Regions from separate parts of the Janthinobacterium kumbetense genome, predicted to be linked through region 2. Evidence: predicted binding sites of a transcription regulator. Region 2 holds the regulator's gene; each other region holds the start of a gene.
What was found. Region 2 encodes sigma-54, which starts transcription at its own class of promoters, with help from an activator protein. Its sites were predicted from a motif close to TGGCANGNAANCTGCTTT; they were not measured.
Positions count from the first base shown of each region.

Region 1: a site for sigma-54 is predicted at 2,883-2,900, ahead of NCG91_RS09390 (EDSAP-1 family PEP-CTERM protein). Genes of this name have one in related genera too.
Region 3: a site for sigma-54 is predicted at 3,896-3,913, ahead of NCG91_RS24595 (EDSAP-1 family PEP-CTERM protein). Genes of this name have one in related genera too.
Region 4: a site for sigma-54 is predicted at 3,297-3,314, ahead of urtA (urea ABC transporter substrate-binding protein). Genes of this name have one in related genera too.

Region 1 covers NZ_JAMQGR010000002.1:437,226-444,387, forward strand. The annotation lists gene NCG91_RS09370 (DUF3800 domain-containing protein) at 86-1,006, shown strand; gene NCG91_RS09375 (dodecin) at 1,681-1,887, shown strand; gene NCG91_RS09380 (hypothetical protein) at 1,928-2,239, opposite strand; gene NCG91_RS09385 (hypothetical protein) at 2,402-2,776, shown strand; gene NCG91_RS09390 (EDSAP-1 family PEP-CTERM protein) at 2,988-3,977, shown strand; gene NCG91_RS09395 (tetratricopeptide repeat protein) at 4,046-5,122, opposite strand; gene NCG91_RS09400 (type II secretion system F family protein) at 5,134-6,072, opposite strand; gene NCG91_RS09405 (type II secretion system F family protein) at 6,192-7,162, opposite strand, start outside.
Region 2 covers NZ_JAMQGR010000002.1:191,744-198,905, reverse strand. The annotation lists gene NCG91_RS08285 (KpsF/GutQ family sugar-phosphate isomerase) at 1-402, shown strand, start outside; gene NCG91_RS08280 (KdsC family phosphatase) at 402-935, shown strand; gene lptC (LPS export ABC transporter periplasmic protein LptC) at 978-1,589, shown strand; gene lptA (lipopolysaccharide transport periplasmic protein LptA) at 1,615-2,196, shown strand; gene lptB (LPS export ABC transporter ATP-binding protein) at 2,196-2,951, shown strand; gene NCG91_RS08260 (RNA polymerase factor sigma-54) at 2,956-4,434, shown strand; gene hpf (ribosome hibernation-promoting factor, HPF/YfiA family) at 4,504-4,866, shown strand; gene NCG91_RS08250 (enoyl-CoA hydratase/isomerase family protein) at 4,995-6,080, shown strand; gene rapZ (RNase adapter RapZ) at 6,081-6,944, opposite strand.
Region 3 covers NZ_JAMQGR010000013.1:35,142-42,303, forward strand. The annotation lists gene NCG91_RS24565 (DEAD/DEAH box helicase) at 1-758, shown strand, start outside; gene NCG91_RS24570 (acyl-CoA thioesterase) at 844-1,302, opposite strand; gene NCG91_RS24575 (hypothetical protein) at 1,387-1,755, opposite strand; gene NCG91_RS24580 (hypothetical protein) at 1,885-2,022, opposite strand; gene NCG91_RS24585 (hypothetical protein) at 2,257-2,430, opposite strand; gene NCG91_RS24590 (glycosyltransferase) at 2,566-3,798, shown strand; gene NCG91_RS24595 (EDSAP-1 family PEP-CTERM protein) at 3,987-4,964, shown strand; gene NCG91_RS24600 (EDSAP-1 family PEP-CTERM protein) at 5,072-6,064, shown strand; gene NCG91_RS24605 (nitroreductase family protein) at 6,083-7,162, opposite strand, start outside.
Region 4 covers NZ_JAMQGR010000001.1:44,894-52,055, reverse strand. The annotation lists gene urtC (urea ABC transporter permease subunit UrtC) at 1-324, opposite strand, end outside; gene urtB (urea ABC transporter permease subunit UrtB) at 321-1,922, opposite strand; gene urtA (urea ABC transporter substrate-binding protein) at 1,991-3,244, opposite strand; gene NCG91_RS00225 (DUF4349 domain-containing protein) at 3,445-4,233, opposite strand; gene NCG91_RS00220 (transglutaminase-like domain-containing protein) at 4,250-4,849, opposite strand; gene NCG91_RS00215 (DUF2760 domain-containing protein) at 5,105-5,692, shown strand; gene NCG91_RS00210 (Hsp70 family protein) at 5,689-7,162, shown strand, end outside.

The sequences.
Region 1 (7,162 bases), 250 kb from region 2:
CAGTTCTTCAAAGTCATGCAACCACTGTGCAGGCAATTCAAGTAGCTTTGGAACAATCTAGTAAGCAAATTAGAAAAGGTGAGCTATGACCTCCAGACAATTTCTTTTGTTTCAAGCTGAACAGGAGCCGGAACCCGTCATCGAAACAACTGTAGCCATCAGTGTTCAGATCGAAGTTGCCGTGGAACCTGCCGTACCGGCAGTGCCTACACCTTCCCCCCTAGTCATACCACATGCAGAGGTTGTCGAAAAGTTCAGTAGTTATATCGTGTATGTCGATGAAAGCGGAGACCATGGCATGCTGAAGGCAGACGATAACTATCCAATGTTCGTTCTAGCTTTTTGTGTGTTTCATAAGCGTTACTACACTGATACCGTCGTCCCAACATTAGAGAAATTCAAGTTCAAGCATTTTGGTCACGACCTCGTAGTTCTCCATGAGCATGAAATTAGGAAGGAGAAGGGCGATTTCAATTTTTTTGCGTCTCGCGACGAAAAAGTTCAATTTCTTACCGAGTTGACCGAGATAATTGAAACTAGTAACTTTGTGCTGATTAGTTGTGCTATCGACAAGAATCAACTACGGGACAAGGCCGGCGTGCAATCTCATCCATACCACTTAGCACTCGGGTTTTGCCTAGAGACTTTGTATGAATTTTTACAGGAAAAAGGCCAAGAAGAGCGGCTTACCCATGTTGTTTTTGAGCGACGGGGCAAGAAGGAGGATAACGAACTTGAATTAGAGTTTCGTCGAATGTGTGACGGAGCGAACAAGATTGGCAGGCGCCTCCCCTTCGACATCGTCTTCGCCGACAAGAAAGTGAACTCCTCCGGACTACAACTTGCCGATTTAGTAGCGAGGCCTGTTGGAATGAGGGTACTCAAGCCTCTGCAGGAAAATCGCGCATTTTCTGTGCTGAAGAGAAAATTCTACTGCAGCGGGGGTAGAGAAAATGTCGGAGAGGGGTTTGAAGATTGGGGACTAAAAATTCATCCGGCCCCATAAAGCGAAAAGCCCCGGTGAAACTCACCGAGGCTGTAGCGCCGACCAGGTTCTCCCAGTCCATTTACATCAGTATATATTAATCCGGGCGAATTTGTCAGCGGTGCTCACTAACTTATTTATCTATTTATGCATTTTTCTGCCCATGCGCTAGCTGGGAAGAGAGCCAAAGTTGCCTTTAATTAGGCTTCATTACACCAAGGATGTTGACCCGCGAGACCACATACATGCGGGCCAAGGCACTGACACTTTCATCGATGGAGTACCTGGCGATGATGTCGATTCACTGCTCGACCGTGTCCTTCGATAGAAGGTCAAGCACCCTGACTCGCACAGCCATGGGCCAATCAGGTGTACCTACGTAACCACAGAGTGTGGAACAAAGCAGACGGGAAATTCCCCATCGCTGAAGCAAGTGGCGCGTGAAGAATAACGTCCACTAATTTTCAGTTGGCCTCCCCCCTCCAAGTTTCATCCCACACAACACTACGGTAAACTCCTCACGACCGTGCCCCCCCTACTTTAATCGAAAGCCATGCCGCCGACATGGCGATGCCCGGCCTCGCCTCCGCATTGCTGCACCGCGCAATGACGTCCGGCACATTTAGGCGCAAGATGAGCACGTGCTTGCGCAAAGCAGGCTCCCGATGTCTGGCTTGCCTACCTGGGGAAATATCATGTCCGCACACACTTACAAGCTGATCGAACTGGTCGGCACGTCGACCGAGAGCAGCGATCAGGCGATACGCGATGCCATTGCCAAGGCGGCGCTGACGGTCAAGCACATGGACTGGTATGAAGTGACCGATTCGCGCGGCCATATCGTCGATGGCAAGGTGGCGCACTTCCAGGTCACGCTCAAGGTCGGCTTCCGGCTCGAATAAAGGGATCGAGTAAAGGAATCGAGTAAAGCAAGCGGCGCGCTCAGCGCCGCCCGGCCGCTCCCCGGCTCTCCAGCCACTCCCGGCCGCCGGCCTCCAGCGCGGTCTCGATGACCTTGTCCGGCAAGCTGTAGACGGTCGCCCAGCTGGCGCGGCCATCCTGCGTGTTGGCGGGAAAACTGTGCGTCTCGATCGGCCAGTGATATTTGCGTTTCAATGCCTTGACGATGGCGGCCAGCGAGACGCGGCCTTGCAGCGGTTCGGCGCCGGACTGGTCGCGGTTCGACAGCAGCACGGCCAGGACCTGGCCGCGGCCCGTGCGCGCGCCGGGGAAGGTGGGGGTTTTGTTTGCCATGGCCTATTTTACCGGGCAATAATCGGACGAGAGGCGATGTGCCGCACCTTTGATACGGCGCAAGCGCCGCAGCGGCGTTGCGTCCACGATGGGCATTTCGCCAGGCGTGCCGGCGCCCCTCCGGCAGCCTGGGCCTATCATCATGGGGCACAGGAGCCTATCATGCACAGCCTGAACATCCACGCCATGCAATGGCAACCCGTCGCCGATATTTCCGCCGTCAATCCGCTGCTGCCCGACGATCTGGCCTGCTTTCGCGAACTGCGCGACGTGCTGCAACGCTACGGCGCACTCGACCGCTTCGGCATTTCCCTGATCCACCGCCATTTCGACATCGCCGACGACGAAGAGCTGATGGAGTACACGGATGCGGAAGCACGCATCTTGACGGTCAAACCTGTCAAGAAAAGCGACATCGACTGGAATCACACGACGATTACCAACTGGAAATTGACGGAAGGCGAGGAAGTGGCGCGCATCGGTTGCGGCTGCGCACGCAATTCGGGCGGCCACCTGGGTTATCACCGGGGCACCTGAGGCAGGCCGACGGCGCCCGCCAAGCGGCGTCGGCCTTTCTTACACTTCACGTCATCCAGCTCAGTTCGCTTTGCGCAAGTATTTGATTTCTTGTGATATTTTTGTGTGGCACGCAAGCTGCTTATCCCTGTCTACGAGATGAATCCAGGCAAGTCATTCTGGATTCTTTGTCCCCCGGATTTTCCGAGACTGACCACGACAAGAGGCTGCGATGAACCTTGATCACACACGAAGCAAGACCCTGGGCTGGCTGGGCGCACTGGCGACGGCGAGCCTGCTGGCCAGCGGCCAGGCACAGGCCGGCGCGTACGGCCTGGCCGTCAATGAGTTGAACAATTTCCGCATCACCACCAGCGCCGGTGCGCTGTCGCTGGCCGGCGCCAACCGCAATGCCAGCGACAGCGCCTTTTTCGAAGGCGGCGTGGCCGTCAATCCGCGCGCCGTCAATACAGGACCGGCCGCCAACGCCGACGTGCTGCAAGTGTGCTCGGGCGGCGGCTGCAGCGGCTTGCCGCAAAACCACTACGCCCCCAGCCCCAGTTCCACCCTGGAATTTGCCCGCGGCGATGCGCATGCCTTCGGCAACATGCTCAATGGCGGCGCCAGCGTGAGCGCCGTGGCGGAAGCCCAGCGCAACACGATCGGCGCCGCCACGGCCACGGCCGGCGACACGCTGACCGGCTCCGTCAACCTGACCCTGTCGAGCGCCGGCTTCATCACCTTCAGCTTCATGGGACGGCGCGACCTGCGCACCAGCGTGACGACCATGGGCGACAAATCGAACGTGTCGATCATGGATATCTTCAATATCTCGTGCAACAGTTCCAGCCCCGCCGGCTGCCTGTCGCACGCGAACGCCGATGGCGTGATCTTCCAGTTCGCGCCCGATGGCGATGCCAACAATGGCAGCGACATCAATGGCAACCATGGCGCCGGCAGCCTCGACCCGTTCAGCCTGAACATGACGGCGGGCACCAACGACCCCGCCACCGGGCGCGCCTTCACGAATGGTTTCGCGATGTTTTCCCTGACCTCGAATTTCGCCCTGCCGGCCGGCAGCTATACCTTGAATTTTTCCAAGTCCACGCGCACCGATATCGTCGTCATCGATCCGCCGCTTGCGGTACCGGAACCGGGCACGCTGTTCCTGCTGGGCATGGGATTGGCGGCCCTGGCTTTTACGCGGCGCCGCCAGCCGTAATCATCCGCAGCATGAAAAACACGCGGCGCCCGCCAAGGCGCCGCGTTTTCTGTGCCGCTCAAGACGTGTTAACCGAGCCGCGCCAGCGCCTGGCGCGCCAGCTGCAATTGCTGCAGATAATAACGGTGCAGCATGGCCGGATCGCTCAAGTCGCGCCCCAGTACCAGGCGCAGCTCGCTGGCGGGGCAGTCGCCGGCCTGGGTTTCTACTGGGGTTTGCACCTGCGTCCCCAACTGACGCGCCAGCTGGCGCGCCGCCTGCTCCTGCGCGGGCCGGTACTCGACGCGCGTGCGCGCCACCTGGAAGCCGGTTTCATTGGCCAGGCGCACCACTTGCACGGGAGCGCCAGCCAGGCTGCGCGCCAGGGCGGCGGCCAGGCCAGGCACGCCGTTGCCATTTACAATTTCCAAACGCGGGCGGGGCGCGGCAGGAGCCGGCATGGACCGCTCGGCCGTGACAGCCGGCACGCTGCGCGCGGCGGCCGGCACGCGCTGCAAGCGGGCCATGCCGTCGCCTTGCGTGATCTCGATGCGCGCCATGGCGGGCGCATCCGGCAGCGGCGCGGCAGCGGGCACGCCCTGCGGCGGCGCCGCGTTGCGCAAGACGGCCATGTCGCTCCGTAAATCATGTTCCTGCAGGCTCTGCGCCTGGCGCCGCATGACGGCCGCGCGCGCGTGCTGTCCCAGCCGTTCGAGCACTTGCGCCAGGTGCTGCCAGGCCAGCGCATTGAGCGGATCGAGCAGACACGCCTGCTCCAGCGCCGTCAACGCTTGCGCATCGCGCCCGCGCAAATAGTAGGCACGACCAAGATTGCTGAACAGATACGCCTGTTGCGGCTGCGGCGCACCGGCTTCCTGCGTCAGGGCCAGCCACTGGGCGATCGCCGCATCGTGCTCGCCCCGCTGCGCGTGCAGCACGGCCAGGCCGTTGCGCGCATTCACATGGCGCGGCGCGGCGCGCAAGGCTTGCGCATAGGCCGCTTGCGCGGCCGGCAAGTCGCCCCGCTCGAAATGCTGGCGCCCCGCCGCATAGGCGGCATCGGCATCCGGCCACTGCGGCAACGGCGCGTGGGCCGGCGGCGTGGTACAGGCGGCCAAGCCCAGGCAGGCGCAGGCGGTGGCCAGGCGGGAAATCGTCAAGCGCATGGTAGCTCCTTTTAGCGGTTGGCCATGGCCGGCACGAGCACGCGATAGACTTCGATCACGGCCGGCCCCATGAGCACCAGCATGAGGGTGGGAAAGACGCAAAAGATCAGCGGGAACAGCAGTTTCAAGGCGATCTTCGCGGCCGCCTCCTCGGCCAGCAGGCTGCGCTTGCCGCGCAGGTTTTCCGAGTGCACGCGCAGCGAATCGCCCATGCTGGTGCCGAAGCGTTCCGACTGGATCAGCATGGCGACGAGGGTGTCGACATCTTCCACGCCGCTGCGCAAGGCCAGGTTGCGCAGCGCCTTTTCCTTGGAAAAGCCGGCGCGCATTTCCATCAGCACCAGTTGCAATTCCTGCGCCAGCACCACGCTTTTGATGTGGATTTCGCCCGACACCTTCACCAGCGCGCGCTCCAGGCTCAGGCCCGCTTCCACGCACACGGTCAGCAAGTCGAGCGCGTCGGGGATGTTTTCAAAGATGTCGCGCTGGCGCCGCTTGGCCGTGCTGGCCAGCACCAGGTTCGGCAGGTAATAGCCGACGGTGGCGCTGACGCACAGCAGCAGCAATAGCACGCTGCGCAGCTGCGCCGCCATGGCGCTGGCCGCATACAGCCCCAGCACGGTGGGAAACAGCAGGGCCAGCACGGTTTTCGCGGCAAAGTACAGGGCCGGCGCGCTGGCCTGGCGCCAGCCCGCGTTCATGAAGCGCGTGCGCAGCGGCGAGCGCTCCCAGCCCTCTTCCGGCAGCGACAGCTTGCTGAACGGCTGCGCCACGCGCGCCACGCGCTCCACCCAGCCCGTGTCGGCCACCGCCTCGCTGGCGGCCGGCGCCATGGCACCGAACAGGCGCTGGCGCAAGGCGCCGGGAAAGAAGATCAGCCACGCCAGCAGGGCCAGCGCCACCACCACGGCGAAGACGATCAACAGGAACAGCAGTTGCGGGCCAGTCATGGCATTTCCTCCGATTGATCGACTGACAAAACGTTCAGGGCTAGGCGTGTCGCCGAAGGCAGTACGACAGTACGACAAGGCGACGCAACAACGCCATGGACTTTTTTTCAGGCGATCTCTTAGATGCGGATGCGAATGACGTTGCGCATCCACACGACACCCAGCGCCACCATGCCAGCCGCGTACCACAGCAGCTTGATGCCGCTGGGATCCGTCCACAGCAGGCTGATGTATTGCGGGTTGACCAGCGCCATCACGCCGATCATCACCACCGGCATCAGCCCCAGCACCCAGGCCGACATGCGCCCCTCGGCCGACAGCACGCGCACCTGCCCCAGCAGCTTCAGACGGGCGCGGATGATGCGCGCGATGCTGACCAGCACTTCGGCCAGATTGCCGCCCGATTCGCGCTGCACCAGCACGGCGATGACGAGGTAGCGCAAGTCCGTCAGCGGGATGCGCGCGGCCAGGTTCTGCAGCGCCTCGTTCATCGGCACGCCGTAATTGATCTCTTCGTGCGCCATCTTGAATTCGCCGCTGATCGGCTCATTGAGTTCATCGCCCACCATCTGCAGCACATTCGAAAACGAGTGCCCGGCGCGCAGCGCGCGGGCCAGGAAATCGGCCGCTTCCGGCAATTGCGCCTCGATCTTTTTCAGCCGCGCCGCGCGCGCGCGCAGCACGACCATGCACGGCCCGCCGCCCGCCACGCCCAGCAGCAGCAAGGCGCCCGGCAGCGGCATGGGCCAGATGGCCAGCCACAGCAGCGCCAGCAGCAGCAAGCCGCCCGCGCCGCCCAAGAACTGCGCCACCGACCAGGACAAGCCCGATTGCAGCAGCAGGTGGTCGAGCTTTGCCGCCTGCGGCAGGCGCCGCAGCCAGCGCTCCAGGCCAGGCGAACGCGCATAGCGGCGCTGCTTGAGGATGGAAACCCGCTCGCCGCCGGCCTCGCCGCGCGCCGCCATCAGCCGCAAGCGCCGGTTGATGCGCCGCGCCGCGCTGCCGTGCGTGCCCGCCCACCACAGCCAGGCGCCTTCCACCATCAGGATGCAGGCGGCGAACAGCAGCACGGCAAAGCCGTAGAACACCA
Region 2 (7,162 bases):
GCCCTGGGCCGCCGTTTGCTCACGCACGTGCATGACGTCATGCGCAGCGGCGAACGCGTACCCAAGGTGCCCGTGGACGCTTCCTTGCTGCAGGCGCTGGAGGAAATGACCAAGAAAGGCATGGGCATGACGGCCGTCGTCGACGCGGACAACCGCCCCGTGGGCGTGTTTACGGATGGCGATCTGCGCCGCATGTTCGAGCGCGTGCAGGATTTCACGCAAGTGGCGATCCGCGACGTCATGCATGCGCAGCCGCGCAGCATCGCGCCCGAACGCCTGGCCGTCGACGCCGTGGCCGTGATGGAGCAGTTCCGCATCAACCAGATGCTGGTCGTCGATGCCGACGGCAAGCTGGTGGGCGCGCTGCATATCCATGATCTGACGCAAGCGAAGGTGATCTGATGGACAGCGTGGCGGACAACCTGGCGCGGGCGGCCAAGGTCAAACTGATGATCTTTGACGTCGATGGCGTGCTCACCGACGGCAGCCTGCATTTCGGCCCGGACGGCGAGATGATGAAAACGTTTAATGTGTATGATGGCCTGGGCATCAAGCTGCTGCAGGAATCGGGCGTGCAGACGGCCATCATCAGCGCGCGCCGCTCGGCCATCACGGCGCGCCGCGCGCAAGACCTGGGCATTACCCATGTGCACCAGGGCGGCCACGACAAGCTGACGCCGTTTCGCGAATTGCTGGCGCTGACGGGCTTGACGGAAGAGCAATGCGGCTATATCGGCGACGACGTCATCGACGCGCCCATCCTGAAGCGCGTGGGCTTTGCCGTCAGCGTGCCGGGCGGGCGTCCGGAGGCGCAGGGCCTGGCCCACCATGTGACGCAGGCCGGCGGCGGCCGCGGCGCGGTGCGCGAGATCTGCGAATTCCTGCTGCGCGCCCAGGACAACTATGCGCGCGTCATGGCGCCGTTCCTGGAGTGAGGCGCGCCGCCTCGCCAGTGACCTTTGAAAGAGTGAAGCCCTATGCGTAAGCCAGGAGGCGCCCATCGCTGGCGCATGATTTTTACCGTGCTGGGCGCGGTTGTCGTCGCGCTGGGCAGCTTTTGGCTGCTCGAGGTGATGAACAAGAATGGCCAGGACATCACGGCCAGCAAGCATCTGGATGAACCCGACTATTTCATCACCAATTTCAGCATGGTGCGCATGGACTTGACGGGCAAGCCCAGCTATATCGTGTCGGGCACCAAGCTCACGCATTATCCGCTGGACGATTCGTCCGATATCGACCAGCCCTTCGTGCGCAAGCTCACGCCAGGCATGCCGCCGATGAACATGAATGCGGAACAGGCGCATATCGACCAGGACAATACCCGGCTGCAACTGCACCGCAAGGTCGTGATCGACCGCGTGGCCAGTCCGAAGGCGCAGAACCTGACGGTCAAGACGGAAGCGCTGACGGTGTTCCCGGACGAGGAAAGAATGGAAACGGACGTGCCTGTCGATATCCTGACGGGCGCCTCGCGCATCAATGGCATCGGCATGAAGGCGAATAACGCCACCGGCGTGGTGGAAGTGCAGAATGCGCTGCGCATGGTCCTCCCGCCGAAACCGCGCCCGGCCGCGGCGGCAAAATGACAGAATGAAACAAGGAAACCATACTATGAAGAACATCTTGCTGTTGACCGTATTTTCGCTGGCCATCATGGGCGTGGCGCATGCCGAGAAGGCCGATTCCGAGAAGGAAGCCGTCATCACGGCACGCAGCGGCCACGTCGATGACGTCAAGCAGGTGCGCACCCTGACGGGCGACGTCGTGCTGGTCAAGGGGACCCTGACCATGAAGGCGGGCCGGGCCCTGATCACGGAAGACCCGCAAGGCTACCAGTTCATCACCTTCTGGGCCGATCCCGGCAAGCTTGCGACCTTCCGCCAGAAGCGCGATGGCGCGGGCGACCTGTGGGTCGAAGGCGAAGCGGAGCGCGTGGAATACGACAACAAGACGGAAGTGGTGAAACTGTTTTCCAGAGCCAAGCTGACGCGCCTGGAAGGCGCGAAAGTCACCGATGTGGCCAATGGCGCTTTCATCTCGTATGACAGCCGCAAGGAAGAATTTGCGATGGAAAATTCCAACAGCGGCACCAGCACCGCCGATGGCGGCAGCGTGCGCATGGTGATCCAGCCGAAGACCAAGGCGCCGGCAGCGGAGAAAGCGCCGGCCACGCCCGCGCCAGGAAAGAAATAATGGAAAATACACGTTGCGGCAGCACCCTGATCGTTCGCGGGCTGCAAAAAACCTATGGCAAGCGGCAAGTCGTGCATGATGTTTCGCTGCAAGTCGAATGCGGCGAAGTGGTGGGCTTGCTGGGCCCGAACGGCGCCGGCAAGACCACCTCGTTCTACATGATCGTCGGCCTGGTGCCGTCCGATGGCGGCAGCATCGATATCAGCGGCGTGGATATCTCCAGCCTGCCGATCCACCGCCGCGCGCAGATGGGCCTGTCCTACCTGCCGCAGGAAGCGTCCGTCTTCCGCAAGCTGACGGTGGAAGACAATATCCGCGCCGTGCTGGAAATCCAGACCGTCGAAGGCCGTCCGCTGACGAAGGCCGAGATCGAGGAGCGGCTGGATAAATTGCTGGCCGACTTGCAGATTGAAAAGCTGCGCGAGAACCAGGCGCTGTCCCTGTCCGGTGGCGAACGCCGCCGCGTGGAAATCGCCCGCGCGCTGGCCACCGATCCCCGTTTCGTGCTGCTCGACGAGCCGTTCGCCGGCGTCGATCCGATCGCCGTGATCGAGATCCAGCGCATCGTGCGTTTCTTGAAGGAGCGCAATATCGGCGTGCTGATTACCGATCATAATGTGCGTGAGACGCTGGGTATTTGCGACCGCGCCTACATCATCAACCAGGGCTCGGTGCTGGCGTCGGGACGCCCCGACGACATCATTGCGAACGAGTCGGTACGCCGGGTCTATCTGGGCGAACACTTCCGCATGTAAGCCAATGAAACAATCATTGCAGCTGCGCACTTCGCAGCACCTGGCACTGACGCCGCAGTTGCAGCAATCGATACGCCTGTTGCAATTGTCTACTCTGGAATTGCACCAGGAACTCGAGCAATTGCTGACGGACAATCCCTTGCTCGAACGCCTCGACGATCCGCTCGACCGCTCGCTGCGCCTGCTGTCCGACGGGGCCTTGAGCTCCACGGCCGCACCGGCCGAAGCGCCGCCCCAGCCACCAGGCCAGGAGGCGCCCGCAGCGCCGGCCGAAGCGGAAGCGTTTGACGGCGAGGGGGGCGACAGCCCGGCCGCCGCGGATGGCGGCGACAGCGACTGGAGTGAGGCGAGCCGGGGCAAGGCGCCCGACGACGAAGATTCGCGTCCGCAATTGGAGGCCCATCACTGCACTCTGCGCGAACACCTGATGGAGCAGATGCGCGTGACGGTGCTCGAATTGCGCGACCGCGCGCTGGTCGAGCTGATCATCGACGCGCTCGACGACAATGGCTACCTGGAAGAGTCGCTCGACGACATCCTGGCGCGCCTGCCGGAAGAGCTGGAAATCGACGCCGACGAGATGCGCACGGCCTTGTCGCTGCTGCAAAGTTTCGATCCGCCGGGCGTGGGCGCGCGCAACGCGTCCGAATGCCTGGCTCTGCAAATCAAGCGCTTGCCGCACATCGCCATGGTGACGCGGCGCATGGCCCTCGTGATCGTGGAAAAGCACCTGGCCTGGTTTGCCCAGCGCGATTTCAACAAGCTGAAAAAAGCCCTCGATTGCGACGATGAAGACTTGCGCGAAGCGCAGACGGTGATTCGCCAGTGCAATCCGCATCCGGGCGCCGTGTTCGCCTCGGACGTGTCCGATTACGTGGTGCCCGACGTCGTCGTCAAGCGCGCGCGCAATGGCTGGCAAGTCACCCTGAACAACGACGTCATGCCGCGCCTGCGCGTCAACGCCATGTACGCCAACTTGCTCAAGCAGGGCAAGGGGGAGGGCGCCATGGGCGCACAGTTGCAGGAAGCCAAGTGGCTGATCAAGAATATGCGCCAGCGCTTCGACACGATCCTGCGCGTGGCGCAGGCGATAGTAGAAAGACAAAAGAACTTTTTCTCGCATGGGGCCGTTGCCATGCGCCCCCTTGTGCTCCGTGAAATAGCTGATACACTGGGTTTACACGAGAGTACTATCTCGCGGGTAACAACTCAAAAGTACATGCTGACCCCGCACGGCATGTTCGAGTTGAAATATTTCTTTGGTAGCCACGTCGCCACCGAAGCGGGGGGCGAAGCGTCATCGACGGCGATACGGGCATTGATCGTGCAACTGACAGGAGCAGAAGACCCTAAAAATCCTTTATCCGACAGTAAGATTGCGGACATGCTGGGGGAACAAGGCATGGTGATTGCGCGACGTACTGTTGCCAAATACCGGGAAGCATTAAAAATTCCGCCAGTGAGCCTGCGTAAGTGTTTGTAAGTTTTTTTCGGTTCCTCTGCGGGCCGGATAGGATGGACCGCACGAACCCGATCATCTTTAGGAGTGTGTATGAATCTCACCATCAGCGGACATCATCTCGAAGTGACACCAGCCATCCGTGAATACGTACAAACGAAGCTGGAGCGCGTGAAACGTCATTTCGATCAAGTCATCGATATCGCCGTGATTCTGACCGTGGATAACCTCAAAGAGAAAGAAAAACGTCAAAAGGCTGAAGTCAACCTGCGTTTGAGCGGCAAGACTGTCTATGTGGAAAGCTTGGCGCACGACCTGTACGCCGCGATCGATACCCTGATCGACAAGCTCGATAGGCAAGTGATGAAATACAAAACCAAAGTGCAAGGGCACGGTAAAGAGGCGATCAAGCATCTGCCAGACAACTCCGAGGAAGAAGCCGTCGTCGCCGTCTAAGGCCACCCGCTTCCAGCAGTTGTGATCAACTAAGGGCGCACATTGCGCCCTTTTTTGCGCCCAGCGGAACGCAATGTTCCCCGCGCAGGCATTAGAATATTCGCACTTTCACTTCTTTCCTGCCTGCCATGAGCGACTTCGTCCAGACTTCCATCCGCAACCGCACCGGGCACATCGTGCTCGACCGTCCGAAAGCCTTGAATTCCCTGTCGCTGGAGATGGTGCGCGCGCTGAGCGCGGCCCTGCTGGCCTGGCGCGACGATCCGCAGGTGGACGCCGTCGTGATCCGCTCCAGCAGCGACAAGGCCCTGTGCGCCGGCGGCGACATCCGTTTCTTTTACGATGCGGGTCTGGCCACGCCGCAAGGCGGCAGCGCCTTGCTGGAAGATTTCTTTACGGAAGAATATGCTTTAAATCATTTAATTCATTTCTACCCGAAACCGTATATCGCCGTGATGGATGGCGTGGTGATGGGCGGCGGCATGGGCGTGGCGCAAGCCGGGCCAGGCAACCGCTTGCGCATCGTGACGGGCCGCACGCGCATGGCCATGCCGGAAGTCAATATCGGCCTGTTCCCGGACGTGGGCGGCAGTTATTTCCTGTCCCGCCTGGCTGGCCAGCTGGGCCTGTACGTGGGCTTGACGGGCTTGACGATCAACGCGGCCGACGCCCTGTACACGGGCCTGGCCGATGTCTACCTGCCCGAAGCACAGATGGGGGCGCTGCTGGACCTGTTTGAATCGACGCCGGGCGAGGCCTTGCCGGTGGCCATCAAGGCGCTGGCGGCGCCATTCCAGGCCGAGGCAGGCGTTTCTCCCCTGGCCACGGCGCGCGTAGCGCTGGACCGCCATTTCAGCGCCGGCTCCGTGGCGGCCATCATGGCCTCGCTGGCGCAGGACGACGGCGCGTTCGCCACCAAGGCGCTGGCGGCCATGCGCCTGCGTTCGCCCTTGATGATGTCGGTGACCCTGGAATTGCTGCAGCGGGGCGCCCACCTGGGCGTGGCCGATTGCCTGCGCCTGGAGCGCACGGTGGTACGCCATAATTTCGAACATGGCGAAGTGCTCGAGGGCGTGCGCGCGCTGGTGGTCGACAAGGACAATGCCCCTCGCTGGAACCCCGCCAGCCTGGACGAAGTCGACGCGGCCATGGTGGCGCGCTTCTTTACGCCCGTCTGGCCGGCTGCGGCGCATCCGCTGCGCCACCTCGATTAACTAGCTGCGCTCGCGGTGGCGTAGAACCACGCGCTCGTTGGGTCCGAAATATTGCGCCAGCCGCTCCGCCATGTACACGGAGCGGTGCTGGCCGCCCGTGCAGCCGAGGGCTACCGTCAGGTAGCTGCGGTTGTCGGACTTGAATGACGGCAGCCATTTCTCGATGAAGGCGCGGATGTCGGCCAGCAGTTCCAGCGCGCTGGGCTGCGCGTCGAGGAAGGCGATCACGGGTGCGTCGCGTCCATCGAGGGGGCGCAAGGCCAGGTCGTAATAGGGATTCGGCAAGGCCCGTACGTCGAAAACGAAATCGGCGTCCAGCGGCACGCCCAGCTTGAAGGCGAACGATTCGAAGAACAGGGTCAGCGGCGCGCGTTCGGAGGCGACGATATCCTTGATCCAGGCACGCAGCTTGTTGGCGCTCAGTTCCGACGTGTCGATCACATGGCCCAGCTGTTCGATGGTCGACAGGCGTTCGCGCTCTTCCGAAATGCACTCGATCAGGGTGCGGCGGCTGGCCGGATTCTGGTTCGGACGCAATTCGTGCGACAGCGGATGGCTGCGCCGCGTTTCCGAGAAGCGGGCCACCAGCGAATGCGTGGTGGCTGTCAGGAACATGACCTTGACGTCGTGCCCCTGGTCGCGCAGCAGGGCCACATTGTGCGGCAGGCTGGTCAGCGACTCGGCGCTGCGCGCATCGACGGCGACGGCCAGTTGCGGTGTACCTTCGTCGAGCAGGGTCTGCACCAGGCTGGGCAGCAAGGCCGGTGGCAGGTTGTCGACACAATAGTAACCGGTATCTTCCAGCACATTGAGCGCGACGGATTTACCGGAGCCGGATATTCCGGTGATAAGGACGATATGCATAACCCGATCATACAATAAAGACCGGCGCTCCGCTCCCAGGGCAACTATCTTTACAAATTATTGCAATTTGGACTGTAGTATTGGTTAAACAAAAGAGGGCGTGCTTCTTGCTGATTAATCCCCGCTGATTGCCAATCTCTGGTGCTGCAGGGGTTGCGGAGAGCATGGCTCTCCGCCTGCGTAACGGTTCGCCCTTGCAAGGGCGAACTCCTTGGCAA
Region 3 (7,162 bases), on a different contig from region 2:
ACATGGCCCGCCGCATCACAAAAAACCCGCTGGTCATCCAAGTGGCAAGCTCGAGCAACAAGCATGAAAACATCACGCAGCGCGTCCACTTCGTCGACGACCTGTCGCACAAGAATCGCCTGCTGGACCACCTGCTGCGCGACGAAACCTTGGACCAGGCTGTTGTGTTCACCGCCACCAAGCGTGACGCCGACACCATCGCCGACCGTCTGAACATCGCCGGTTTCTCGGCTGCCGCCTTGCACGGCGACATGCATCAGGGCGCGCGTAACCGCACCCTGGACGGCATGCGCCGCGGCCAGGTCAAAGTGCTGGTTGCCACCGACGTTGCCGCCCGCGGTATCGACGTGCCAACGATCACCCACGTGTTCAACTACGATCTGCCGAAGTTCCCGGAAGACTACGTCCACCGCATCGGCCGTACCGGCCGCGCTGGCCGCAATGGCCTGGCCATCTCGCTGGTGAACCACGCTGAAGGCATGAACGTCAAGCGCATCGAACGCTTCACCAAGCAATTGATCCCGGTCAATGTCATCGAAGGTTTCGAGCCAAAGAAAACGGCATCGGCACCACGTTCGAGCGCCCGTCCAGGCGGCTGGAAACCAGGCGACAACCGTGGCGGCGCGAAGCCAGGCCAACGCACGTTCAGCAAGCCAGGCGCACCGCGTAAAGACGGCGCACCAAGCACCGGCGGCGGCTACAAGGGTTCGAACCCGCGCAGCACCGACGGCGCACGCCGCAGCTACGGCGACCGTTAATCACGGTTTGCCATTGCCTCTAGGCATGTAATGAAAAACGGCCACCAGATCGCTCTGGTGGCCGTTTTTTTATGCCCGCAACGCTTTATTTCTTCGACACTTTCTGGCGCGACAGCTTGCGCAGCTTGGCCTGCTCGAAGCGCACCTGCTGCTCCGGTGTCTCCAGCGCCAGCGGCGGCACGGCCACGGGCTTGCGGTTCGCATCCACGGCCACCATCGTGAAATAGCAGCTGTTGGCGTGGCGCACCAGACGCTGCTGGATATTTTCCGTCACCACGCGGATACCCACTTCCATCGACGTCGTGCCCGTGTAATTGATCGACGCCAGGAACGTCACGAGTTCGCCCACGTGGATAGGCTGCAGGAACATCACCTGGTCCACCGACAGGGTGACCACGTAGCTGCCCGAATAGCGGCTGGCGCAGGCATAGGCAACGCTGTCGAGGTACTTCAGGATGGTGCCGCCGTGCACGTTACCGGAAAAGTTGGCCATATCGGGCGTCATCAAGACCGTCATCGTCAGTTCGTGGGCCGACCAGTTCATCGCGCTGTCCAAAGTGTTCTCCAAAGGGGAAATAAAAAAAAGGGGGAGGATGTGAAAACCGGCCCCAGGGGCCGGTTGCGGGACTTACAGGCCCAGGGTATCGATATCGGCCAGCGAGTCGCGGCCCTTGTCGGAAATGTCGTGGCCCTCGCCTTCGGCGCGCGCCACGATGTGGGCTTTCTTGCCCAGGAAATAAGCCACGTCCGAGTCCAGCTTGGTCAGCGGATCGGTGGCGACGGCGCGCAGCCCCATGATGCAGCGGCGCAGGAACAGCAGTTGTTGTGCTTTCTCGGTGATGGACAAACGGCCATCGCGTGCATAGCTGAGCAGCTTCAGGCCGGACAGGCGCTTGGCATTGCGGGCAACGCAAGCGCTGGGGCGCTCGGTCTTGATGCCGCGTGCAACTTGCTCCAGCGCGTCATATTCATCGGTCGTTAATTTCTCGTTCTTCATTACTTTTCCATAAAAGGCCAGGTGTTCGGCCCCCATGGTACGCGCCCCGCTGCGCATCGGCAACAGGCAACGTGAATCTACCGCCGCCCGCCAGGCGGCCAGGCGGCGGAAACACGGGCGTGACGACCGTTATTTGTAGCTGCGCAGCAGCAGCCATGCCAGGCCGCAACCCGCCACGGCGCCCGCCAGGGCCAGCGCCACGAGGTTTTTGCTGGTGATCACAGGGCGCCGGCCCAGGTAAATTTTGTTATGCAAGGAATTGCCCACGATGGTCTCCTGTACAAGAATTTTTATGATGTCTCATTATAAGAACAGAATCGTGACGGCCGCATGACACTCGACAGTTAGAGCTTGATTTGTATCCACTCGGCAACATTTATTGGCGTTTTTGTTGTTTAAATGGCGTGGCACTGGCGGCCACCGCGCAGTCCATTTCCGATCGGAAATAAACGCGGCGCGCATCTCCCCGTCACCGCCATGCCGGCGGTGCACCGCGCCCCGTCACTGCATTTTCACGGGCGGTGGCGGCGGCGTCGGCTCCTCGACGGGCACGGGCTCGATGTGGGGCGGCGTTTCCGGCGGCGGCGTGACGGGATCGCCTTCCGGCGGTGGCGGCATATCGGGTTCGGGCGTGCTGTGCGCACGCAACAGGGCAGGACGGAATTGTGTTTGCATGTGACCTCCTTTGCCTCACTCTAGCCGATGCGGCCAAATCCTGGCGCCCGCCAGTGGCAAGCCGCTGCGGGAACTAAACGGCGCAGCGCCACTCCAACCTGGCAGGTCTCTCTCCTGCGAATGCAAGCGATCCCCATGGCGCGCAAGAAAATCCTCTTTATGGCCGAGGCAGTGACCCTGGCCCACGTCGGCCGCCCCCTGAGCCTGGCCCAGGGACTCGACGAGGACAAATATGAGGTGCATTTTGCCTGCGCCGATGGCTATGACTTTTGCTTCAAGCAAGCGCCCTTTCGCCGCTGGCGCATCGACAGTATTTCATCGCTGCAATTCCTGCAGGCCTTGGCGCACGGCAAGCCCGTCTACACGGAAAGCACTCTGCACGCATATGTGGAAGACGACTTGCGCCTGCTCAATACCGTCCAGCCCGATCTCGTGATCGGCGACTTCCGCCTGTCGCTGTCCGTCAGCGCGCGCCTGCAGCGCATTCCCTACCTCACCGTCAGCAATGCCTACTGGAGTCCGTACGTGCGCCAGCACTACACGGTGCCCAGCCTGCCCCTGACCCGCCTGCTGCCCATCTGGCTGGCAGCCCCCCTGTTCCGCCTGATCCGGCCGCTGGCCTTCGCCTCGCATGCCGTGCCGCTGAACCGCGTGCGCCGCCGCCATGGCCTGCCGTCGCTGGGCAGCGACCTGCGGCGCATCTATACGGATGCGGACCGCACCCTGTACGCGGATATTCCGCAACTGTTCCCGCCGCACGCCATGCCGTCCACGCACGACTACCTGGGCCCCATCATCTGGGCGCCACCGCTCGACTTGCCGGACTGGTGGCAGCGCCCGGAACTGAGCAGTGGACGGCCCATCATCTATGTCACCCTGGGCAGTTCCGGCCAGGGGCAATTGCTGCCGCGCGTGCTGCACGCGCTGGCGCCCCTGCCCGTCACCGTATTGGCGGCCACGGCCGGCACCGGCCGCGTCGATGCCGTGCCGCCGAATGCCCATGTCGCGCCCTTCTTGCCGGGCGACGCGGCAGCCCGGCGCGCCAGCCTGGTGATCTGCAACGGCGGCAGCCCCACCAGCCAGCAGGCGCTGACGGCAGGCGTGCCCGTCATCGGCATCGCCGGCAACCTCGACCAATTCCTCAACATGCACGGCATCGCGGAGACCGGCGCCGGCCTGCTGCTGCGCGCCGACCGCTTCCAGGAAACCGCCCTGCGCCATGCCGCCACGCGCATGCTCGACGATGGCCGGGCCAGGCTGGCGGCGCGCCAGCTGGCCACGGCCATGCGCGACTATGTGCCAGGGCAACGCTTGCTGCCCCATCTGCACGCCCTGCTGGGGACATCGCCCCAAGGCGGCCAGCCTTGACGGGCGGCGTCGGCTTTTCTTACAGAGAGTCCGGCAACACCTGCAGCACGTCAACAAAAGCACGCCAAGTCCTTGATTTCAAAAGAACCTCATGCGTTGGCATGGAAGTCGCTTAAGTCTGGCCATGAGCACCTGCAGACAGGACTCAGGCAACACTTCCAGACTCACTCAACCACGAGGTAAATACAATGAAACTCTCGAAACTGAAACTGCTTCCGGCCGCGGCCGCACTGGCCATGTTGTGCGCCGCCGGTAGCGCACAGGCGGGCGCCTATGGCTACGCCTACAACAACATCTTCGGCTTGCAGATCGTCGCCGCCACGGGCTCGATCACTGCCCTGAACAGCACCACGATCTCGCGCGCCACGGCCACCTTGAATGGCGTCAGCGTCATCAATGGCGGTCCCGGCCTGCTCGACTCGCCCCGCGCCGCCATCGGCGCCGTGACCAAAGGGGAAAACAATTTCACGCAACAGGGCGCCTCTGGCAACTACTCGCGCGGCGATGCGCAGATCGTCAGCACGCAGTTCCCCTCGTTCCCGCCCGGCTCCACCTCCACGCAGGCGGTAAACGTGGCCGAGGCCCACCTGGCCGGCCCTGCCGGCACGGCCGACGCGTCCGGCCGCAACGGCTCGACCACGGGCTTCTCCGTCAACTTCGTCGTCGGTTCGCCCACGGCAACGCTGAGCTTTGACTTCTTCTCCTCGCCATTCATGCAAGTCTTCCTGCAAAGCACAGTGGGACAACTGTCCACCGCGACGGCCAACCTGGTGATGACCATCACCATCACCAACTCGACCGGCGCGACCGTCTTCAACTGGACGCCCGATGGCGTCGTCGGCTCCGGCATCTTCGGTGGCACGGAAAACGCCGATGCGGCCAACCTGAACACCGGCCTGGCGACCAACTTCCTGACGCGCGGCAACCTGTTTACGTATAACCCCACCGGTTGCGGCACGCCTGGCGGCACCGGCGTGGGCACGACTTGCGGCGGCAACTTCAACGCCGTCAGCAATGCCCTCGCGGCCGGCAACTACACCTTGACCTTGAATGCGGTGGAGAGCGTGGACCTGGTCAAGCAGGCGCCGGAACCGGGCACCCTGGCGCTGCTGGGCCTGGGTCTGGCCGGCCTGGGCTATGCCAGCCGCCGCAAAGTCAGCGCCTGAACCAGGCAACAGGGGGATGCACAGGCGAGGGAGTTTCCTCGCCTTTTTCATGTGGCAAGCCTGTCGGTTTTCCTTACAACGCGGCCGACCAGGAGATGAGGATTTTCATGACTACATTTTCTTGTACCCGATTGCCCATGCTCCTGCTGAGCTTGCTATTGCTGGCCAGCAGCGGCACTGCCGGCGCCGCCGCCTACGGCTATTCGTACACCAGCGTCTTTGGCCTGGTCATCAGCAATCCCTCCGGCTCCGTCACCCTGCTCAGCAACATCGACCTGTCACGCACGACCGCCACGCTCAATGGCAGCAGCGTCATCAATGGCGGCAGCAACGAGATCGACGCGCCGCAGGCGAAACGCGGCGCCGTCAGCAAGGGAGAGAACGACTTTACCCCGCAAGGCATGGGCAATGCTTCGTATGCGCGCGGCGAAGCGCAAATCGTCGCCTCGCAAATCCCCCCCTTCCCACCGGGCTCGACCAGCACGCATACCGTGAACGCGGCAGAAACCTTCCTGACGGGCGGCGGCAGCGCGGACGCCTCGGGGCGCAACGGTTCCAGCACCGCGATGACCGTCAATTTCGTCGTCGGCCAACCGGGCGCGACCCTGGCCTTCGACTTCCAGGCCCTGCCCTTCATGCAGCTGTACCTGGACGCGCTGGCCGGCACAGGTTCGGCGGCCACGACGAATATGGCGATGACGTTCAGCATCATCGATGAACATGGCCAGATCGTCTTCAGCTGGGCACCCGACGGCAAGCTCGGCTCCGGCATCCTGGGCGGCACCGAACTGGCCGATGCGGCCAGCCTCAACACGGGCTACGCGCAAACGCCGCTCACCAGCGGCAGCGTGTTCACCTACGATCCCAGCGGCTGCGGCGCCCCCACGGGCACGGGCGTCGGCACGGCGTGCGGCGGGCAGTACGGCGCCGTCACGGACAGGCTGGCGGCCGGCAGCTACACGCTGGTGTTGAATATGCTGAACAGTTCCGAACTGGCCTACGTGCCAGGCGTCACGCCCATGGCGCTGCCGGGCACCTTGCCGTTGCTGGCGGCTGGCCTGCTGGCGCTGGCCGGCCTGACGCCCCGGCGGCGGCGCTGACGGGGCGCCACGCGCGCTTCACTGCCCCGCCGTTGGCGCCACCAGCAAGTCTTGCAGCGGACGGCGCAGCGAGCGCGCACTGGCCGCAGGGCCGGCGCCTATGCGCCCGAGAAACACGGCCCGATCCAACGCCGCCGCCCCCAGCACGGCCCGGCAGCGCACGGCCAGTGCCTGCGCCAGCTCCTGCAGGCCATCGGTGCGCGAAAAGGCGCGCCGTTCGCGCACATAGCGGGCGAAGATCAGCGGCGTCAGTTCCGGCTGCAATTGCAAGCCCAGTTGCGTGGCCGTCAGCCAGAAGCGCTGCATGGCGCGCCCGGCCGCCACGTAATCGTCGATGTGGCGCGGCGACGCGTCGGCCAGCAGCGCGAAATGGGCGGCGCAATACAGGCCCGGCAGCAAGTCCATCTGCAGGCGCGGCGCGACGGTGCCCGCCAGCCAGGTATTGAAGAACTCCACGCGGCGCCAGCTGTGCATGACCCAGCGCATCAGGCGCGCCGTCATCGCGTCGACGCCCAGCGCCTGCTCCGGGATGCGGTCGGTGCTGTAGCGCGCGCCCCACTCGATCACGTCGCGGTGCACCTTGTGCGCTTCGGGCATGGTCAGGCGCAGCTTCGCATTGTCGAACATCAGACGCGCGCAGGCGATGCGCGCGCGCCTGCCTTCGAACCACTGCACGCCATAGCCGGACGGCAAGCTGGCCGCCAGCGCCGCCTTTTCGCTGGCGCGCAAGCTGCGCGTGCTCAGCCGGCGCCGCTGCACGCTACGCTGCGGCAAGAAGGCCGCCAGCGGATCGGGCGGCATGCCGGGGCTGTCGACCAGGCGTACATCGAAGGTAGGCAGGGTGTCGGGCATGGACAGGCGCCGGCGCGCTTCCATGCGCAAGCCATGGCTGCTGGCCGCCAGTGCCATGCTTTCGAGCAAGGCGCCCAGCGACAGCTGGCTGGGATGGCCGTCGAGGTCGTACACGCAGTGGCTGCGCGTATCGAAACCGTGCACGACGACATGGCGCGGCGCCACGACTTCAAAGCGCCACGGCTGCGTATTGTCGCCGCTGGGCGCCCAGCGCGCCTGCTCGAGGATGTTTTCCAGCACGGGATC
Region 4 (7,162 bases), on a different contig from region 2:
GCTGCTGTGGTACTGGCCCTGGTCGCCGATGGCGCGCATCAGATACATGCCGTGCGCATACGCGCCCAAGGCAAAGAATACGCCGTGGCCCAGGGACAATATGCCCGTGTAGCCCCAGACGAGGTCCAGCGCCAGCGCGGCCAGCGCATAGCACATGAACTTGCCCACCAGCGCCACCGTATAGGCGGACACGTGCAAAGCATGCCCTTCGGCAAACGCCAGGTTAAAAATCGGCAACAACGCCGCCAGTAATGTGCAGGCGGCAATCGCCAGCCACACGGGCCGCGTGAACAGGCCAGGCTTGATTTGATGGGAGGTAATCATTCGACGCTGCGTCCCTTCATGGCAAACAGGCCCTGCGGCCGGCGCTGGATGAAAATGATGATGAATATCAAAATGGCGATCTTCGCCAGCACGGCGCCCGCCACCGGTTCGAGGAATTTGTTCACTTCGCCCAGGCCCAGCGCGGCGATCACTGTGCCGGCCAGCTGGCCCACGCCGCCGAGCACCACCACCATGAAGGAATCGACGATGTAGCTTTGGCCCAGGTCCGGCCCCACGTTGCCCAGCTGCGACAGGGCCACGCCGCCGAGCCCCGCGATGCCGGAACCGAGGCCGAAGGTCAGCATGTCCACCTTGCCCGTGGCCACGCCCACGCAATCGGCCATGCGCCGGTTTTGCGTGACGGCCCGCACGAACAGGCCCAGGCGCGTCTTGTTCAAGATCAACCACACGGCCACGACCACGGCGATGGCAAAAACGATGATGGCCAGGCGGTTGTACGGCAGCACGAGGCCGCCCAGCACGGTGACGCCGCCCGACATCCAGGCCGGATTGGCCACTTCCACGTTTTGCGCGCCAAAGATCGTGCGCACCGCCTGCATGAGGATCAGGCTGATGCCCCAGGTGGCCAGCAGGGTTTCCAGCGGCCGGCCATACAGCCAGCGGATCACCGTGCGTTCCAGCACTACGCCCACCAGGCCGGAGACGAAAAAAGCGGCCGGCAAGGCGGTCAGCAAATACCAGTCCTGCACGCCGGGCAGGAAGTGGCGGAAAAACAGCTGGCACAGATACGTCGTGTAAGCGCCTATCATCAGCAGTTCGCCATGCGCCATGTTGATGATGCCCATCAAGCCGAACGTGATGGCCAGGCCCAGCGCCGCCAGCAGCAGCACGCTGCCCAGCGAAATGCCGTAAAACACATTGCCGGCGAACTCCATGCGCGCCACTCGTCCCTTGATCTGGCGCATGGTCTCGATGGCGGCCAGTTGCACGGCCTCGTCCGGCTCGCCGGCCCTGCCATCTGGCCCTTTCTCCAGCATGGCTTGCAGCGCGGGCAGCAGGCGCGCATCGCTGCTGCCGGCCAGCGCCTGCACGGCGGCCTTGCGCGTGGCGACGTCGGGCGCATGCAGGTTGGCGCTGGCGATCAGCACCTGCAATATCTGTGTGATTTCAGCATCGTTTTCCTGCGCCAGCGCCGCGCGGATCAAGGGAAGCTGCGCGGGATCAACCGCCTTTTGCAACGCTTGCGCGGCCGCCAGCCGTTCGGCCCGTTCCGGCGCCAGCAGTTTCAGCCCCGACAAGGCGCCCGCCACGGCCGAGCGCAAGCGGTTGTTGACCATCACGCCATCGATGCCGTCGGGCAGCGGCACGCTCTTGCCGAGCGCCGGGTCAAGCGCCTGCTCGCCGTCGACGATGTACACCTTGCCGTCGGGCGTGGCGTACAACGCGTCGTCCTGCAAGGCTTGCAGCACACGGGCGGCCTCGGGCGTGGCAAGGGCGGCGATCTGCGCGACGGCGGCGACCCTGGCGTCGGGATCATCGCCGGCCAACGGCTTGAGCAAGTCGGGAGGGATGGTGGCCTGCGCCATGGACGACAGGCACAGGCAGGCGAAGACCAGCAGCGATGTGAATAGCCTCATTGATATCCCGGGAAAGCGTTGATGGTCGGCGCCATCGGACGCATGGCCCGATGGCGCCGGCGTGGCTTTTACAGCTTTTGCTTGCCCTCATTACCCTTGATAAACGGGCTCCACGGCTGGGCGCGTATTGCTTCCTTGGTTTTCCACACAACATTGAATTGCCCATCGGCCTTGATTTCGCCGATCATCACGGGCTTGTGCAAGTGGTGATTCGTGGCATCCATGGTCAGGGTAAAGCCCGATGGCGCCTTGACGCTCTGGCCGGCCATGGCGGCGATCACCTTGTCCGTATCCGTCGATTTCGCCTTTTCCACGGCTTGCGCCCACATGTGGATGCCGACATACGTCGCCTCCATCGGGTCGTTCGTCACGACCGAACCCGCGTTCGGCAGCTTTTGCGCCACCGCATACGCCTTCCACTGCTTGATGAAAGCCGTGTTGACGGGATTCTTGACGGATTCGAAATAATTCCAGGCCGCCAGATGACCGAGCAGCGGCTTGGTATCGATGCCGCGCAACTCTTCCTCGCCCACGGAAAACGCGACGACGGGCACGTCCGTGGCTTTCAAGCCCGCATTGCCCAGTTCCTTGTAGAACGGCACGTTGGAATCGCCGTTGATGGTGGAAATGACGGCCGTCTTGCCGCCCGTGGAAAACTTCTTGATGTTGGCGACGATGGTTTGATAGTCGGCGTGGCCGAATGGCGTGTAGACCTCGCTGATATCGCTGTCCTTGACACCTTTGCTTTTCAGGAAGGCGCGCAGGATCTTGTTGGTGGTGCGCGGATACACGTAATCCGTGCCCAGTAGCACGAAGCGCTTGGCCCCGCCGCCATCCTTGCTCATCAGGTATTCCACGGCGGGTATCGCCTGCTGGTTCGGCGCGGCCCCCGTATAAAACACATTCTTTTCCAGCTCCTCGCCCTCGTATTGCACCGGGTAAAACAGCAGGCTGTTGAGTTCCTTGAACACGGGCAACACCGACTTGCGCGACACGGACGTCCAGCAACCGAACACGACAGCCACCTTATCCTGCGCCACCAGCTGGCGCGCTTTTTCCGCGAACAAGGGCCAGTTCGATGCGGGATCGACGACGACGGCTTCCAGCTTCTTGCCCAGCACGCCGCCCTTGGCATTGATTTCGGCAATCGTCATCAGCGCCACATCCTTGAGCGACGTTTCGGAAATGGCCATGGTGCCCGACAGGGAGTGCAAAATGCCCACCTTGATCGTATCGGCGGCCAAGGCTGCCTGCATATAAGTGGAGGTGGCCAGGGCCAGTGCGCCGGCGGCGGCCGCTTTCAGGATGATGCGTCGTGACATGGGGACTCCTGTGATGGGTTCGTGGGGGTCGAGCTGGGCCTGCGATGTTGTTAAAGCAGAATGCATGCCAGCGCCAGCAGGTGTCCGCCATGGTGCACGGGGCCGGCGCCGCACGAAAAAAAACCTGGCTGCACAAGGACTGTGCAGCCAGGTTTCAAATTGCCGTAAAACGGTGCGCCGAAGCAGTTAATCCATACGCATCAATTCTTGCGTGGCACGCCTTTCAAACGGCGCCAGCCCTTGCGGCCCAGCGGGAACAGCAGCACGAAAGCGATCAGCCACGGCAGGATATAGGCCATGGCCGTGATGGCGTTGGCCACGCCTTCCGACAGGTTTTCCGTGAAATTGCCCAGCGCGCGCTTGACGGGGCGCCAGAACGATTGCTTGCCTTCGGCGCTGATGGCCACGTTCAGCAAGTCCGTATCGATGCGTTGCATCAACAGCGCGTTGGCGGCCGTCGCCTGCTCCAGCTCCACTTGCACGGTGGCCAGCTCCTTGGTCACCTTGATGAGGGCATCGACGTTGGTGCCCGAGCGCTTTTCCAGGTCTTGCAGCTGCGCCTGGTATTGCTTGAGCATTTCCAGGCGTTTCTTGCTGTCGAGCACCGGACGGCCCAGGTCTTCCACCTTGGTGCCCTGGCTGGTGACGTCGCCTTCGGCCGCGACCAGCGCGACGAGCTTCCTGATGCCGGCCGGCTTGGCGCGCATGCTGATGCGCGCATGCACGTAGCGGCCGCTGTCGACGCTGGAATCGAGCAGCAGGCAGCCGTTTTCCGTATCGGCCTTGCAGGCAGCGACCACTTTTTCATACAGGGGACGCACTTGCGCTTCGTGCGTATCGACGCTGACATTATGTTCATAGGCAAGAAACTCGCTGCCCTTTTCCTTGCCATCGAGACGCGCGGCGCTCGATTGCCCGCCGCTCTCGCCCTTGCTGCCGCAACCGGCCAGCAGCATCAGGCCAATCAGACCCATATGGATTTTTTTCATGGTTTCTTTCTATGAATTACTTGTTCAACGGAAGCATCTCGACATCGGGCAGATGCGCCGCCACTTCCTGCACCGTCGCATGGCCCGTCAGGGAGGCGATCACCTGCGGCAACGGCGCCGGCCAGATTTCCGGCAAATCGCGTTCCTCGGGCGCCAGCACGGGAAAGGCCAGCTGTTCCCGTGGCGGCACAAACGCCGCGTCGACGCCGGGCTTGTTGCCGCGCGCATCGATGCGGTACCAGCCAAACTCCTGCAGATACACGGCATTCAAGCCATGCAGGCAGAACGGCGGCCCCACCTCGCCCACGGCCAGGCGCTGGTAGCACAGGCCCGCAGGAATACCGTTGGCGCGCAGCAGCGCGGCCAGCAGATGGCTCTTCGCATAGCAGTAGCCCGTGCCATGCTGCAAGACGTCGGACGCGCGGCAGGTGACGGGATTGCGCTGGTAGTCCCAGCTGTGGGCGACCTCGTCGCGCACGAAGGCAAAGCAGCGGGCCGCGATCGCGGCGTCGCCCACCGCGCCCTCCGCCAGCGCGGCCGCCCTGGCGCGCACGGCCGGATGGTCGCTGTCGATGTAAGTGCTGCTGGCTAAATACAGGGAAAAGTCGATAGACATGGCATCGAGGTCATGCAAAAAGATAATGCGCGATTCTAGTCGAAGCGGCACGAAATCAAACGTTTCCTTGCGCAGGAACAAAGAAAATCCACGCTTCGGCCTGCCTGCCAGGGGGGCGGCGACTTTGGCGGCGGCCCGGTAGCTGGTATCATGCGGGCAAACGCAGCCGGCCCTGTTGGCCCCGCACATGGCACTACCTTGCGAAGCGGCCCCCGCCGCCGACGCCTCCCTACAGATCAGAGAAACGAGTTCCCTATGAGCACTTCATCGTCCCACCCATCGTTCTGGCGCCGAGTCCCGCTGGCTTTCGGCGCCTTCTTCAGCACCCTGTCGGACGCCGCCTATGCGGCCCGCGTGGAAAAGCTGTCCTTGCCCGAAGCCGCCCCGGTGGCGCCAGTGGCCCCGGCTCCGGCGCCCGCCCCCGTGCCGACGCCGGCCGCCGCGCCCGTCATTTTGAAGGAAGCGACGCCCGATGCGGCCCTGCAATTGCTGGCCCTGCTGCAACGCGAAGCGCGATTGATCGACTTTACCCAGGAAAACCTGGGCAGCCATGCCGATGCCGACATCGGCGCGGCCGCCCGCGTCGTGCATGAAGGCTGCGCCAAGGTCATGCGCGAATACTTCACCATCGAGGCCGTGCGCCAGGAAGCCGAAGGCAGCCGCATCGTGCTGCAGGAAGGTTTTGATTCCGCGCAAGTGCGCCTGACGGGCAACGTGGTCGGCTCCGCGCCGTTCACGGGCACCCTCAGCCACCGCGGCTGGCGCGCGTCCAGCGTGCGCCTGCCGAAACTGAGCGAGCAGCACGACGCCGCCATCCTGGCACCGGCCGAGGTGGAACTGTGAACGACACGATCAACCCTACCCCGCGCTACGCCATCGGCATCGACCTGGGCACAACCCACAGCGCCCTGTCGTATGTGAACCTGGTCGAGAGCGACGGCGAGCAATCGAGCCACGACGTGCTGAAAGTGCCGCAGCTGTCGGCGCCGGGCACCGTCGAAGAATTGTCGCTGCTGCCGTCGTTCGTCTACCTGCCGCATGCCGATGAAGTGGCGGCGGGCGACCTGGCCCTGCCCTGGGTGACCGAGGAAGCGGAAGCGCCGTTCGTCGTCGGCGAAATGGCCCGCAGCCGCGGCGCCACCACGCCGATCCGCCTCGTCTCCAGCGCGAAAAGCTGGCTGTGCCACCCGGGCGTGGACCGCCGCGCGGCGATCCTGCCGAACGATGCGCCGGCGGAAGTCGCGCGCATTTCGCCCATCACGGCCGCCACGCGCTACCTGACGCATTTGCGCCAGGCGTGGGACAACGCCCACCCGCAAGCACCGTTCGCCGAGCAGGAAATCACCGTCACCATTCCCGCCTCGTTCGATCCGGCCGCGCGCGAGCTGACGATGGAAGCGGCGCAGGCGGCCGGCTACGCTTCGCTGACCCTGCTGGAAGAGCCGCAGGCGGCCTTGTACAGCTGGATCCAGACCAGCGAAGGCCGCTGGCGCAAGGAAGTCAAGCCGGGCGACATCATTTTAGTGGTCGACGTGGGCGGCGGCACCAGCGACTTTTCGCTGATCGCCGTGCTGGAACGCGACGGCGTGCTGGAACCGCACCGCGTGGCCGTCGGCGAACACATCCTGCTGGGCGGCGACAATATGGACCTGGCCCTGGCCCACCTGGTGGCCCGCAAGCTGGCCGCCAACGGCACCCAGCTGGACGCCTGGCAGATGCGCGCGCTCACTTATGGCTGCCGCAGCGCCAAGGAAAGCCTGCTGGCCGACAGCGGCCTGGAAACGGCGCCCATCGTCGTGCCGAGCCGCGGCTCGAAACTGATCGGCGGCTCCATCCGTACGGAACTGACGCGCGCGGAAGTGTCCACCTTCATCCTCGACGGCTTCTTCCCGCAAGTGGAAGCATCGAGCCGTCCTGCCGTGCGCACGCGCGCCGGCCTGACGCAACTGGGCTTGCCGTATGCGCAGGACGCGGCCATCACGCGCCACCTGGCCGCCTTCCTGGGCCGGCAAGTGGCGGCGACGTCCGAACTGGAAGGCTTCGCAGGCCGCCAGTCGCAGGACGCGAGCTTCCTGCACCCGACGGCCGTGCTGTTCAACGGCGGCGTCTTCAAGTCCGACCTGCTGGTGCAGCGCATCATGGCCACCGTCAACGACTGGCTGTACATGGAAGGCGCGGAACCGGCGCGCATGCTGGCCGGGGCCGATCTGGACCTGGCCGTGGCGCGCGGCGCCGCCTACTACAGCTACGTGCGGCGCGGCCATGGCGTGCGCATCCGCGGCGGCACGGCCAGTTCCTTCTATGTCGCCATCG